2 regions of the Pseudarthrobacter sp. RHLT1-30-1 genome follow, and region 1 is predicted to be linked to the other one. Evidence: riboswitches for the same ligand, from Rfam matches in the RefSeq annotation. Region 1 holds a riboswitch; the other holds the start of a gene.
The links. Region 1 has a riboswitch for thiamine pyrophosphate ahead of thiO (glycine oxidase ThiO). Riboswitches for the same ligand answer to the same signal wherever they lie in the genome.

Region 1 (7,285 bases):
GATGTCGTGGCCGCTGAGGGCGACGGGCAGGGTCATGGCCTGGATCGGGAAGGGATGCGTGATGCCGGCGTCGGCCAGCGACTCGACGATGTCTGCGCGGACGTTGAAGTCCGCGAAGGTCTTCTCGGCGATCTCATGCGGCTTCTCATCCGAGATGATGGTCTCTTCAGGCTCGAGCGTTTCCGTTCCGGATTCGTCGGTCAGAAGCTGGTGTGTGTGCAATTCACTCACTAGGGGAGTTTCCTTATTCATTTGGGCTGCGCTGCTTGCTCAACGGGGCCGGCCGGGTGGCCGTTCCGGAGCACGCTCAGGCGCGCAAGCAAATCCAGTGGAAGCCGATCGCGGGCTATCTAAATGCTGGCACTGGGGACCAGCGGGTCTTACTCAAGATCGCGTAGGGGCGGGCTTGTTGAATTCGAAAATCGAGGAAATCAACGACCGGGCATCCATATCTACCTTCCCAGTCTAGCTGTACGCAGCGCGGAACCTCGACGGAGACCGCCGACGGCGTGTGGGAACCTGCCGGGTGCTCAGCCCACCAGCTCCAGTTTGACCTCGCGGGTGGCGATGTCGGCGGAGACGATGCGGACCCGGACCTGGGTGCCGGGTTCCAGTTCGCCGGGGCAGCGGGCGGTCACCGCGGGCTCGGCGATCTGCACGATTCCGGAGGGTCCGTTTCCGTTGCCAGCCTTGGCGCCGCCGTTGCCGTTCCCGCCCTTGTCGTTGCCGTTCTTGCCATCAGCGCCCTTCCCGTTGCCGGTCTTGCCATTCCGGGCTGGCTTGCTGCCTGAGATCACGACGGCGTCGAACTCCTGGCCGACGTGGTTGACCAGGAGGGCAGCCTCGACGGTGTCGAGCGCGAGGCGTTCCAGCTTGGCGGCCAGCTGGTCCGAGGTCGCCATGATCGAGGGAAGGGACGGCAGGGCGGCGCGGGCCCAGTCGGGGACGGCGGTGCCGTTGCTGAGCGCCTCGCAGATCACCAGGACAAACCGGTCGATCAGCCGGCGCAGCGGGGCGGTGGAGTGGGCGTAGGCGGCGCCGATGGCGGCCTGGGTGGCCGCCTCGGGGACCGTCCCGTCGAAGGGGGTGTAGCCGGCGCCGCGGAACAGCATGCCGGCCGAGTGCACGATCGCCAGTTGCCGGGCGTCCGTGGGATCCAGGGTGCGCAGGTATTCGCCGTAACTCATCTGGCCGTCCCACGGCTTGCCCAGGGCGCGGGTCTGGCGGTGGAAGTGCGCCAGTGAGGCTTCATCCGGGGCCGGCATGGTGCGCAGGATGCCTACTTTGCCGGCCAGCATGATTTCGGCGGCGGCCATCCCGGTCATCAGGGAAATCTGGGCGTTCCAGTCCTCCACGGGCAGCGGCGGCGCAGCGACAATCCGGTAGCCGCCGTCGGGCAGCTGTTCGATTTCCTGCTCCGGCATGTTCAGGCTGGCGCCGCCGCGGAGCCGTTCCAGCTCCACCCGCTTCATCCCGACCTCCTTGAGCAGCTGGAGGACGGGGGCGGCCGTTCCGGCGTCAAGCTCGGACTGCACCCCGCGGTAACTGAGCTTGGCCCGGCTGCGGACCGCTGCGCGGCGGACCAGCACCGCGGACACCTCGGCGGCGGCGTCGAGCTCGAATTCCCAGACGAATGCGGCGCACAGCTGGCCGGCCAGCAGGCTGCCTGCTTCCTCGCTGATGACTTCCGGGTGCAGCGGAATCCGGCCGTTCGGGGTGTAGAAGGTCTGGCCGCGGCGGCGCGTCTCGGCATCGAGCGCACCACCGGGGGAGACAAAGGAGGGGACATCGGCGATCGCGTAGAAGACCTTGTAGCCCTCACCGGCACGGTCGATGAAGAGGGCCTGGTCCAGGTCGGTGGAGGACGCCGGATCGATGGTTACAAACTCGATATGGGTGAAATCCAGCTCCGGCAGCTCGTGCCCGGCGACCGCCTCCTTGGCCTCCCGGAGTGCGTCTTCGGGGAAGGGCCCCGGCAGCTCCAGTGTCGTGCGCAGCGCATTGAGCGCCTCGGCAAGCTGGTTCTTTTGCTGGTGGACACTCGGGGTCAGACGATGATGGGACACGAAAATCAGATTAGCTTCATTTGCGCCATTAGTCTTGGATCATGAGCACATCCCCGGTCGATCCTGCCCGATACAACAGCTTCCTGAGGGATCTGCTGGGCGTGATGGCCTACGGCGAGCTGTCCGCCTTCGAACGGCTCTCCTCCGATGCGCGGTATTCCCCCACGCTGCACGACCGGGCGGTGCTGGGCCGGATCGCGGTGATCGAGTTCCAGCACTATGAACTGGTGAGCGCCAAACTGGACGCCATGGGGCTGGACGTTGAGGCCGCAATGCTGCCGTTCCAGCCGTCCGTGGACCACTTCCACGAACGCACCCGCCCCTCGGACTGGTACGAATCCCTGATGAAGGCGTATGTGATCGACACCGTCTCCGCCGATTTCTACCGCGCGGTGTCCCGCGACGTTGACGCCGGCACGCGGGCCCTGGTGGAGCAGATCCAGGCCGATGAGGAGGCCACGGCGGTGCTGCGGGAGTTGCTCAAGACCGCCCTCGCCGATGACCCGCGGCTGGCCTCGCGGCTGGCGCTGTGGGCCAGGCGCCTGCTCGGGGAGGCCCTGACCCAGGCGCAGCGTGTGGGTGTTGAGAATGCGTTCGTCGGCGGCCTGGCCGGCGCGGACGGGGACCGGTCCGGGGAACTTGTGCGCGTGCTGATGGCGGAACTGGCGGCGAACCATTCGCGCCGGATGAGAGACCTCGGCCTGGCCGGCTGAGGGGACGGACCGGGCTCAGTTTCCCGCGGCATCGAGTGCAGCCAGCAGGGACCGGGCGGCGTCGGCGGGATCATCGGCCTCCGTGATCGCGCGCACCACCACGATCCGGCGGGCCCCGGCGTCCACCACCTGCTCCACATTTCCGAGGTCAATGCCCCCGATCGCAAACCACGGCACAATACCTGCGGCGGCGCCGGTGCCGGCGTCGGAGTTGGTGACGGTGTTGGTGCCTTCGGACTCGTCCCCGGCCCTCCCCGCGGCCCGGCGGACCGCGTCCGCCGCGTGGCGCACCAGTCCGAGCCCGACGGCGGCGCGGCCGGGCTTGGTCGGGGTGGCCCAGACCGGCCCGACGCAAAAGTAGTCCAGGCCGTGGCGGCCGGGGGCCGCGGCGATGGCTGCCTCCACCTGCTCCGGACTGTGGGTGGACATCCCGATCACGGCGTCCTGGCCGATGAAGTCCCGGGCTGCCGGGAGCGGGAGGTCCTTTTGCCCGATGTGGAACACCGGAGCGCCCGAGAGAGCGGCGAGGTCCGCCCGGTCGTTGACGGCCCAGAGCTTGCCGTGACGCTCGGCGGCCTGATGCAGGATGGCCAGGAACTCCAGTTCCTCGGCCGCTTCCAGCGACTTGTCGCGCAGCTGGATGATGTCGACCCCGCCGGCATACGCGGAGTCCACGAAGTCCGCGAAGTCCCGCTGTTCCTGGCGGGCATCGGTGCAAAGGTAGAGGCGGGCGGTGGTGTGGAGGGCATCCGGAGTCATGGTTCCAGCCTAGTTCCCCTAAACTGGGCCGGTACCGCGGGAGCCCGCCGCAACCGTCCACGCCCCTGGCGTCCGGAACCGGCAGGCTGAGAGGGCGTCAGAGCCGACCGCTTGACCTGATCCGGTTAGTACCGGCGTAGGGAAGGAATACTTTATGGGCGAAATATCCGCCCGCGGCCCGGCCGCCGGCACCGGGAGCACGCCGGCTGCCGCCACACATGACGCCGCAGCCGGCCCGTATTACGACGTCGCCGTGATCGGCGGCGGCGTGGTCGGACACGGGATCGCCTGGGCCGCGAGCCGCTCGGGCCGTTCAGTCGCCCTGATCGACGAAGCCCCCGGAAGCGGCGCCAGCTGGGCGGCCGCGGGAATGCTCGCCCCGGTGAGCGAACTTCACTACCAGGAGGAGGCCCTCCTGGAGCTCATGCTGGAATCCTCCGGGCTCTGGCCGGGATTCGCTGCCGGACTTGAGCGCGGCGGCGGGCCGGCAACGGATTCCGGCGGCTTCGTTGGCGCCGCTACCGGGTACCTCACGACGCCGACCCTCGCCGTGGGGGCCGACGCGGCGGACCGCCGGGCACTTGCGGACCTGCGCACCGTCCAGCAGTCGTACGGCCTCGCCGTGGAGCCGATGACCGTCCGTGCGGCGCGCGCACGAGAGCCGCTGCTGAGCCCGGGGATCTCCTGCGCCTTCGAGATCCCCGCCGACCACCAGGTGGACCCCCGCCGGCTGCTCGCCCGGATTGGCGAACTCCTGGCCGCGGACAGCCTGTGCCACACCATCAGGCGGCGCGCCGCGGGGCTGCTCCGGGAGGACGGCCGCGTGGCCGGCGCCCGTCTCGCCGGCGGCGGCTCCGTCCGGGCCCGCGAGACGATTGTGGCCAACGGCCTGGGCGCCGCCGGGCTCACGGGCCTGCCGGCCGGACTCCGGTTGCCGCTGCGGCCGGTCCACGGCGACATTCTCCGGCTCCGGGTGCCGCAAAAACTGCGGCCGCTGCTGACCTCAACGGTGCGGGGACTGGTCCGCGGCGTGCCGGTTTACATCGTGCCCCGGGAGGACGGCACGGTCGTGATTGGAGCCACCCAGCGCGAGGACGCTCCCGGCGGTGACAACCACCCGGCAGCGCCGGCCGGCACTGCGGTGTCCGCCGGCGGCGTTTACCAGCTGCTCCGCGACGCCCAGCAGCTGCTCCCCGCGGTCGCGGAACTGGAACTGCTGGAAGCAACCGCCAGGGCCCGGCCCGGTACTCCGGACAACGCGCCGCTACTGGGCCGGGTGGCGGAACGGGGAAGCCCGGGGGACGTTGCGGGACTGATCATCGCCACGGGGTTCTTCCGGCACGGAATCCTGCTCACGCCCGCCGCCGCGGAGATCTGTTGCCAGCTGATGGACGGCGTCGCCGACCCCCGCTGGGCCCGCTTCCGGCCGGACAGGTTCGCCGCGGACCCCCACCACCCATCCACCCCCGAGTACAGCAAGGAAACGCTATGAACATCACCCTGAACGGAACCGGGCGAACGCTCGCCGAGGGCGCCTCGGTCGGCACGCTGGTCAGCCAGGTCACCGGCCGGCTGCTGGCCCCGAACGGCCAGTCTGCGGACGGCACCAAACTCGGGGTCGCCGTGGCCCGCAACGCCGAGGTGGTTCCCCGCAGCCAGTGGCACGGCACCGCGCTCGCCGACGGCGACGACATCGAACTGGTCACGGCGGTCCAGGGAGGATGAGCGGGATCGCGAACACCACGGCAGCGGCGCCGGGAGCATCCCCGGCGGCAGCGGATCTGTTCACTCTCGACGGCGTGCAGCTCGGGTCGAGGCTGATCATGGGCACCGGCGGGGCGCCGAGCCTGCACGGTCTGGGGGATGCACTGCTGGCCTCCGGCACGGAACTGACCACCGTGGCGATACGGCGCTACTCGCCAGCGGAGGCCGGGTCGTTGTTCCAGCTGCTGCTGGAGCACAACATCCGGGTTCTGCCCAACACCGCGGGCTGCTTCACCGCCCGGGATGCCGTGCTGACGGCCGAGCTGGCCCGCGAAGCCCTCGAAACGGACTGGGTGAAGCTGGAAGTGATCGCGGACGAGCACACCCTGCTGCCGGACGCCGTGGAACTTGTCGAGGCCACGGAGCAGCTGGTGGGCCGCGGTTTCAAGGTCTTCGCCTACACCAACGACGACCCCGTGCTGGCGCTGCGGCTCGAGAACCTGGGCGCCACCGCGGTGATGCCGCTGGGCGCGCCGATCGGCACCGGATTGGGAATCCTGAACCCGCACAACATCGAACTGATCGTTTCGCGCGCCTCGGTGCCCGTGGTCCTGGACGCAGGGATCGGCACCGCCTCCGACGCGGCCCTGGCCATGGAGCTGGGTTGCGACGCCGTGCTGCTGGCCACGGCGGTAACACGGGCGCAGAATCCGGTGCTGATGGGGGGGGCCTTCAAGCACGCGGTGATCGCCGGTAGGCTGGCAAAAAGGGCCGGCAGGATTCCGCGCCGGGAGCATGCGCTGGCGTCCTCGGTGATGGAAGGCCGGGCCGAATTCCTTTAGGCAAAGGAGCCTGCCATGGCAGCAGCCGGGGACGTCCTCACCGAGGACCAGGTTGACGCGGCACTGACGGCGCTGCCGGACTGGCGGTACCGGCTCGGTGGCCTCGTCACGGTCTACAAGGCGCCGACAGCGGCCGCGGCGCTGGAACTGATCGCCGCCGTCGGACGCCTGGCCGAAGAGCAAAACCATCACCCGGATCTGGACTGGCGCTTCAACCGGGTCTTCCTCCGCTACAGCTCCCACGACGCCGGGGACGAAGTCACGCCGCGGGACGTCGCGGCCGCCACAGCCGCCGGTGCAGCGGCAGCCGGGATCGGGGCCACCGCGGAGCCTGGCCTGTACCGGACCGTCGAGGTGGCGATCGACACGGAGGACCCGGCCGCCATTTCGGAGGTCTGGCGGGTTGCCCTCGGCTACCGCCGGGGCAGCTCCGATGACCTGGTGGACCCGTATGGACGAGGACCGACGGTCTGGTTCCAATCGACGTCCACCCCGAACCCGAACCGGCTGCACCTCGACATCCACCGCAGCAGGGCCGAGTCCGGCACCGTGCTGGAGAAAGCGGCAGCCACCGGGGCGTTAATGAACCGTGACCACGCACCCAACTGGGTGGTGGTCACGGATGCGCAGGGTAATCAGCTGTGCCTTTGCACTGAAGCCGGGCCCGGGCCGGACGTGCCGGCGACCTGAGCCCCCGCCAACCGGCCGCAGCCGGGCTAGCAGCGCCCGCTAGCAGCGCCCGCTAATAGCGCAGGATGGCAGTGAGCCGGGCTGTATCCCGGCGGGTGCGGGACTTGCCGAGGTACAGCACGGCCGCCGCGGCGGCGGCTGCGCCGAGGACCATGGGCAGCACCCACGGAATCCAGGTCAGCCCGGGCTGGTAGCCCAGCCCGGCGGAGATGAAGATGATCCAGCTCAGCATCCCCACGGCAAGCGCGACTCCCGCCGGCACGGCGATGCCGTATTTGGCGTGCCGCTTGTCATTGGCCCAGACCACAAAGCCCGCGGCCACGGTCACCAGGGCAACCACAATCAGGGAAAGCATGTTCGGACTCCTCGCGGGTCGGGATGGAGCAGCGGCGGAATCTGCCGCCGCACCGGGTGAACGCGCACCGGATAAAGGCTAGAGGACGCCGAAACCGACGCGGCGCGATTCCTGGGCGCCGATTTCAACATAGCCCAGGGCGTTGGCGGGAACGAT
Region 2 (7,285 bases), on a different contig from region 1:
TCGCCCATGGCGAAGCCCAGCTGGCGGAGGCCCTCGTGGCTGGTCGCGGAGATCTCGAAGACCTTATAGCCGCGGGATTCCAGTTCCGGGCGCACGAATTCGGCCATGTCCTTGCCGTCCGGCAGGTCCACCTTGTTCAGGGCGATGAGGCGCGGGCGGTGGTTCAGCGGGACGACTTCGCCGTCGGAGCCCGCGAAGCTCATGTCCACGACGTACTTTTCCAGCTCGGCCTCGATGACGGCGAGGTCCGAGAGCGGGTCGCGGTCCGATTCGAGGGTTCCGCAGTCCAGGACGTGCACCAGGGCGGCGCAGCGCTCGACGTGGCGCAGGAAGTAGTGGCCGAGGCCCTTGCCTTCGCTGGCGCCCTCGATCAGGCCGGGGACATCGGCGATGGTGAATCGCACCTCGCCGGCCTGGACCACCCCGAGGTTGGGGATCAGGGTGGTGAAGGGGTAGTCGGCGATCTTGGGCCGCGCGGCGGACATCGCGGCGATCAGGCTGGACTTGCCGGCGGACGGGAAGCCGACCAGGGCGATATCGGCAATGGACTTCAGTTCCAGGACGACGTCGGCGGCGTCGCCTTCGATGCCGAGGAGGGCGAAGCCGGGCGCGCGGCGCTTCTGCGAGGAGAGCGAGGCGTTGCCCAGCCCGCCGATGCCGCCGGCGGCCGCAATGTATTCGGTGCCTTCACCCACGAGGTCAGCGAGGACCCGGCCGTCCTTGGTCTTGACCACGGTGCCCTCGGGAACCGGGAGGATCAGGGTCTCGCCGTGCTTGCCGCCGCGCCAGTCACCCATGCCGGGGCCGCCGTTGGTGGCGTGGCGGTGCGGGGCGTGGTGGTAGTCCAGCAGGGTGGTGGTCTGCGGGTCGACACGGAGGATGACGTCGCCGCCGTTGCCGCCATTGCCGCCGTCGGGACCGCCGAGCGGCTTGAACTTCTCGCGGTGAACGGAGACACAGCCGTGGCCGCCGGTACCGCCGGATACGTGCAGTACTACCCGGTCTACAAAGCTCGCCACGTGGATCTCCTCAGTGCTGTTCCCCGGGCCTCAAAGACGCCCAGGATGATTGTAATGCGGTTAAAACACCGGTGGAGCGGACCTAATGGCCCGCCCCACCGTTTTAAGACTTGTTGTTACTCTGCAGCTGCAGCAGTCACAATGTTCACGACGCGACGACCGCGGCGGGTGCCGAACTCGACAGCGCCGGGGGTCAGTGCGAACAGGGTGTCGTCGCCGCCGCGGCCAACGCCGGCGCCCGGGTGGAAGTGGGTGCCACGCTGGCGGACGATGATCTCGCCTGCGGAAACTACCTGGCCGCCGAAGCGCTTGACGCCGAGGTACTGGGCGTTCGAGTCACGACCGTTGCGAGTGGAACTCGCGCCTTTTTTATGTGCCATTTGGAAATGCCTGCCTTAAATTCTGGGGAACCTGCTGAAGACCTGAACAGTAACGAGTAGTTACTTGATACCGGTGATCTTGACCTTGGTCAATTCCTGACGGTGACCCTGGCGCTTCTTGTAACCGGTCTTGTTCTTGAACTTCTGGATGACGATCTTGGGACCGCGAAGGTCCTCAAGGATCTCAGCCGTAACCTTTACCTTGGCCAGGTCCGTAGCTGCAGACGTGACCTTGTCACCATCCACCAGGAGCAGTGCGGGCAACTCAAAGGTGCTGCCGGCTCCACCGGGGACGCGGTTCAGGGTAACGAAGTCTCCAACGGAAACCTTCTCTTGGCGGCCGCCTGCGCGGACAATCGCGTACACCACTGGGGAACTCACTTCTCTCGACGTTTATTACTAGATTTGCGTGCGGAACCTGGGTCCAAAGTTTCTGGTCCGGCTCACGCTGTGCCTCTACGCCGGTGGGTTCCCCGGGGGGACCCATGAGCTATCCCGTGGACAATCGCACTCGAAATCGAGTGGAGCGTCCTCAAGGTCATAACCCAAGTGTTGGCGTAAGCACCGAAGATCTAGACTACGCTAATTTTGCCTTCGGCCGCAAATGAGGCTGGTTCCGACGTGAAATACGTGGTAGGCGCCACTCTGTATGGACAGAGCCTGCCGTAACGAGTTCCGGAACCGTGCCCACCTATCGTACAGGCTCCGCGGACCCCCGCCGTCAGGCGTGCAGCCGCGGCGCGTCGAAGAAGTCGACCTCGTAGCGGGCGGACTGCCGGAAGGCCCGGGTCATGGCGTCCCGTTCCCCGGCCGACGCCGCCCGGGCCGCGGCGTCGGTGTAGGCGATTGCCTGCCGGGTGGCGGCGGCGAACTCCGCATCGGCATAGGTGCGCAGCCACACCGCGTAGGGATGCGCGTCCGGCGCGCCTGCTGCGAGGAACTGCGCGTGCAGGCTCTCCCCCAACTCGGCGTAGAGCCAGAAGCACGGCAGCACGGCGGCCACCAGCACGCCGTAGCTGCCGGCCGAGGCGGCCAGCAGATGGTCCAGGTAGGACCGGGTGACCGGCCCGGGGGTCACCCCGGCGGTGCGGGTGCCCAGCCAGGTCCGGTGCAGCTCGGATTCCACTTCGAGGCAGTTCTGCGCGGAGCGGAGCCAGAAGAGCTGTTCGGCCTCGGTAGGTGCGATGGCTGCGGCCCGGGCCAGGACCCGGGAATAGCCGTTCAGGTACAGGGCGTCCTGGCTGAGGTAGTAGGCGAAATCCCGCTCCGGCAGCGACCCGTCGGCCAGGCCCCTGATGAAGTCCAGCCCGTGGATCGCGGCCAGGTCGCCGGTGGCGGCGTCCCGCAGCGCGGCGGCAAATTCACCCTGGGCCGGTACCCGGCCGGCGCCGGAGTGATCTTCGGTCTGCTGCTGGACGTGGTGGAAGTGGTGCACCGGGCCGTTGCCGGTGCCTACGTCGAGCCGGTCGGAGGTGCGCAGGGCCTCCCGGAGCCAGGGCTTGACCTCGCGGAGCGCGGCCTCCCAGTCCCCCGTGCCGGCCTGTCCGATGATTCTGGCCTGCACCGTGGCGATCGCCGAGGACAGCGAGCAGCCGGTGCCGTGGCTGTTGCGGGTGGGCACGCGCTCCCCCGGCACCACAATGAGGTCCCGGGCCAGGAGCCCCCCGGTGTTGATCAGCGCGTCCGGGCAGCCGGCGCCGTCGGGATCTCCGGTCCCGCCGCCGCCGGGGAGCCGGCCGCCGTCGAGGTGGCCGCCGCCGCCGGGGAGCCGGCCGCCGTCGAGGTGGCCGCCCTTCACCAGGACCGTGGTGCCGGTCTGGGCGGCGAGCCGCTTGCCCTGTTCCAGTGCCCCGGCCCAGTCCTCGGCGACCGTCTCCCGGAGCAGGATGGCGAGTTCGGCGAGGTTGGGCGTGAGCAGGTCCGCGTACGGCAACAGCGCGTGCAGGGCCGCCTCCGCGGATTCCTGCAGCAGCCGGTCGCCGCTGGTCGCCACCATCACGGGATCCAGGACCACGACGCCGGGGCGGGACTTCGCCAGCCAGCCGCGGACGGCGTCGATCACGGAGGCATCCCCCAGCATCCCGATCTTGACGGCGTCGATGCTGATGTCCTGGCTGAGGGCGTCGAGCTGGGCGGTCAGGAAGTCCGCCGGCGGGACGTGCACGGCGCTGACGCCGCGGGTGTTCTGCGCGGTCAGGGCGGTGATCGCTGCCATGCCGTAGCCACCATGCGCGGCAATGCTTTTGAGGTCGGCCTGGATGCCTGCGCCGCCGGAGGGATCGGAGCCGGCGATCGCCAGCACCCTTGGGATCCGCGATACGGGCGCGGCAGGGGCGGGCGGGAGAAACGATGGGGCGGCGGTCATAAGAGACATCCCTTCGCCGGTGCTAACCGGACAGGTTCAACGGGTTTGGATCTCAGCCGGCTCGATGCGGCACCCCGTGTCAGGATCCAGCCTAGCCGGGTCCGTTAACGAAGCCGCGGGCACGGCCCGAACCTGGCGTATTGCTACGCGGTCCGGACCGCACCCGCGGCCTGGTTGAACTGTTTCTGCCGTTAGAGCTCGGAAGCCGGCACGCCGACACCGAGGATGATCGGCTCGCTCGCGGCAGGCTTGGCGGCCGGCAGTGCTGCCGGGACCTTGGCCTCGTGCACCGAGACGGGCGCGGCCTGCGGGGTTTCCCTCCGCTGTTCCACCGAGGTCTCGTTCGCTGCGCCCTGGGCGCGGCTGGCGCTCCGGTTGCGGCGGCCGCGGCGGGCACGGGAGGTGCCGCCCGCGGTGTCTGCCTCGGTCTGGGAACCCGGGGCCTGGGCGCGTCCCGGGCCGGTGCCGCCGGCGCGCGCCGGAGCTGCCGCTGCGGTCCGGGCGGCCGGGGCTGCCTTCGCCGCCGGCTCCGGGGCTGCTGCCGGGGCTGCTCCGGTGGCTGCGGCCTCCGGGGCCGCCTCGGTTTCACCCAGGTGGGCGAAGGCCTCGGTCAGCAGGTCCAGGGTGAGGGCGGGGGCACTCGCCTGGTCGGCGTGCTCGACGAAGGGCAGGGCGACCTGCTCACCGCCGAACGTCAGCACGGCGGCAGGGCGGCCGGCTGCCTCCTCCGACGCGGCCAGCTCGACCACTGCATCGACGGCGGCCTGGCGGGTCCGGGCATCGACAGCGGTGGCTGTCTCGCCGTCGTGCAGGTGCGCGGCGTGCGCCGCAGCGGCGATGTTCGCCAGCGCGGCGCGGGTTGCCTCCGCCTTGGCGTGGCGCTCGGCCTCGGTGGGCTCCGGGTGGACTGCTGCCGGGACGGACTGCTCGTCCGTGCCCTGGCCGCCCCTGCCGCGGCGTCGGCTCTTGCGTTCGGTACGTTCGGTGCGTGCGGCGGCGGGCTGGTGCTCGGTCCGCGGGACGTGGTGCTCTGCGGCCACCACGTTGGCGCGGCGGTGCTCCACGGGCTCGTCGTGGGTGACGATGCCGCGGCCGTCGCAGGTTTCGCACTGCTCGCCGAAGACTTCCAGCAGGCCGGTGCCCATCCGCTTGCGCGTCATCTGCACGAGGCCCAGTGAGGTCACCTCGGCGACCTGGTGCTTGGTCCGGTCCCGGCCCAGGCATTCGACCATGCGGCGCAGCACGAGGTCGCGGTTGGATTCGAGCACCATGTCGATGAAGTCGATGACGATGATCCCGCCGATGTCGCGGAGCCGGAGCTGCCGGACGACTTCCTCGGCTGCTTCGAGGTTGTTCTTGGTGACGGTTTCCTCAAGGTTTCCGCCGCTGCCGGTGAATTTGCCGGTGTTGACGTCCACGACGGTCATGGCTTCGGTGCGGTCGATCACGAGGGAGCCGCCGGAGGGCAGGAAGACCTTGCGGTCCAGGGCCTTGTGGATCTGCTCGTCGATGCGCCAGGCCGCGAAGATGTCCGTGTCCTTGGTCCACTTCTCCAGCCGGCCGACGAGGTCGGGCGCCACGTAGGTGACGTAGGCCTCGATGGTGTCCCACGCCTCCTCGCCGGAGACGATCAGCTTGGAGAAGTCCTCGTTGAAGACGTCACGGACCACCTTGATGGTCAGATCGGGTTCGCCGTAGAGCAGTTCGGGGGCGAGGATCTTGGTGGAGGTCGACTGGCCTTCGATGCCTTCCCACTGGGCGCGGAGTCGGTTGATGTCGTGCGTGAGCTCTTCCTCGGACGCACCCTCGGCCGCGGTGCGGACAATGACGCCGGCGTGTTCCGGCAGCCGGTCCTTGAGGATCCGCTTCAGCCGGTTGCGCTCGACGTCGGGCAGCTTGCGGGAAATGCCGGTCATGGAGCCGCCGGGTACGTACACGAGGTAGCGGCCCGGCAGTGAGATCTGGCTCGTGAGGCGGGCACCCTTGTGGCCGACCGGGTCCTTGGTGACCTGGACCAGCACGGAGTCTCCGGACTTCAGCGCGTTTTCGATCCGGCGCTGCTTGCCCTCCAGGTTGACGGACTCCCAGTTGACTTCACCGGCGTAGAGCACGGCGTTGCGGCCGCGTCCGATGTCAACGAAGGCGGCTTCCATCGACGGCAGCACGTTCTGGACCTTGCCCAGGTAGACGTTGCCGATCAGGGAATCCTGCTGGGTCTTGGACACGAAATGCTCGGCCAGGACGCCGTCCTCGAGGACGCCGATCTGGATTCTGTCGTCGCGCTGGCGGACGATCATCTGGCGGTCGACCGATTCGCGCCGGGCCAGGAACTCAGCCTCGGTAATCACGGTGCGGCGGCGGCCGGTGTCGCGGGATTCGCGGCGGCGCTGCTTCTTCGCCTCAAGCCGGGTGGAGCCCTTCAGGGACGTGACGCGGTTGTTGACCGGCGCCTCGGTAGCCGCACGGGGTGCCCGGACACGGGTCACCGTGTTGGGCGGATCGTCGTCTTCCCCGCCGGTCAGTTCCAGGTCCTGCTCACCACGGCGGCGGCGACGGCGACGGCGCGAGGTCACGCCGTCCTCGAGCGGCTCCTCGGAACCGTCCTCTTCTTCGTCTCCCGCGGCTTCGGAGTCGTTTCCGGCCCCGGCCTCGGTGTCAGTTCCGCGGCCGGTGCGGCCGCGGCGGCCGCGGCTGCGGCGCCGACGGCGGCTGCCGGCGTCTTCGCCGTCCTCACCGTCTTCTTCTTCGTCGTCAGTTTCTGCCACGGCTGCTGCGGACGCTGCGGCGGGGGCCGGGCGCACGACGGCGGTCAGGTCGGGAGCCTGGAAGATCATCGAGGACAGCGCGCCGGGCTCGAGGAAGAGCGAGGCGGCGGAGCGTGCTTCGGCGGCCGCGGGGGCTCCTGTTGCTTCGGTTACTGCGGGGGCTTCGGCGGGGGCTTCTGTTGCTTCGGTTACTGCGGGGGCTTCGGCGGGGGCTTCTGTTGCTTCAGTTGCCTCGGCTGCCGGGCCCGCGGACGGGGCGGTGCGGCCGGTCCGGCCGGTGCGTGTGCTGCGGGAGGTACGGGCGCTGCGGGCGGGGGCAGTGTCAACGGCGGCGGGTGCCTCCGGCGCTTCTGCCGGGGCGGCCGCGGAGGCTTCCTCTGCCGCGGTCTGGGCGGTCGGGGCCGCCGCGGGGGCTCCTGCCTTGGCGCGGCCCACGCGGCGCCGGATCGGCTTCTCAACTGGCGCCTCAGCGCCCACTGCCGAAGTCTCAACTGCCGGGGTCACGGCGGTGGGAGTTTCGGCTGCGTCGTCAGCGAACGCAGGAAGGGGTGCGGCCGGTTCGGCGACCTTGCGGGCCCGGGACCGGCGGGCGGGTGCCTTGGCCTTGGCTTCAGCGGCCGGGGCCTCCGCGCCCTCGGCGGGAACCGCTGCGTCTGCTGCTGTTCCGGTTACTGCAGCTGCTGCGTCTGCGACGGCGTCTGCTTCAATTGCGGTACCTGCGTCCGCTGCGGCGCCGGTCTTCGGCAGCGCCTTGCG

Region 2: linked by a shared signal. The riboswitch ahead of AC50YM_RS19840 (bifunctional hydroxymethylpyrimidine kinase/phosphomethylpyrimidine kinase) and the one ahead of thiO (glycine oxidase ThiO) in region 1 are both predicted to bind thiamine pyrophosphate.

What each region holds. Positions count from the first base shown of each region.
Region 1 covers NZ_JBWZCG010000002.1:244,488-251,772, reverse strand. The annotation lists gene AC50YM_RS03545 (DEAD/DEAH box helicase) at 1-231, opposite strand, end outside; gene AC50YM_RS03540 (RNB domain-containing ribonuclease) at 531-2,066, opposite strand; gene AC50YM_RS03535 (ferritin-like fold-containing protein) at 2,108-2,779, shown strand; gene AC50YM_RS03530 (thiamine phosphate synthase) at 2,795-3,538, opposite strand; TPP riboswitch at 3,565-3,699, shown strand; gene thiO (glycine oxidase ThiO) at 3,693-5,030, shown strand; gene thiS (sulfur carrier protein ThiS) at 5,027-5,263, shown strand; gene AC50YM_RS03515 (thiazole synthase) at 5,260-6,084, shown strand; gene AC50YM_RS03510 (4a-hydroxytetrahydrobiopterin dehydratase) at 6,100-6,774, shown strand; gene AC50YM_RS03505 (hypothetical protein) at 6,827-7,129, opposite strand; gene AC50YM_RS03500 (DUF3107 domain-containing protein) at 7,208-7,285, opposite strand, start outside.
Region 2 covers NZ_JBWZCG010000045.1:1,428-8,712, reverse strand. The annotation lists gene obgE (GTPase ObgE) at 1-1,019, opposite strand, end outside; gene rpmA (50S ribosomal protein L27) at 1,136-1,399, opposite strand; gene rplU (50S ribosomal protein L21) at 1,460-1,768, opposite strand; gene AC50YM_RS19840 (bifunctional hydroxymethylpyrimidine kinase/phosphomethylpyrimidine kinase) at 2,121-3,764, opposite strand; TPP riboswitch at 3,756-3,851, opposite strand; gene AC50YM_RS19835 (Rne/Rng family ribonuclease) at 3,956-7,285, opposite strand, start outside.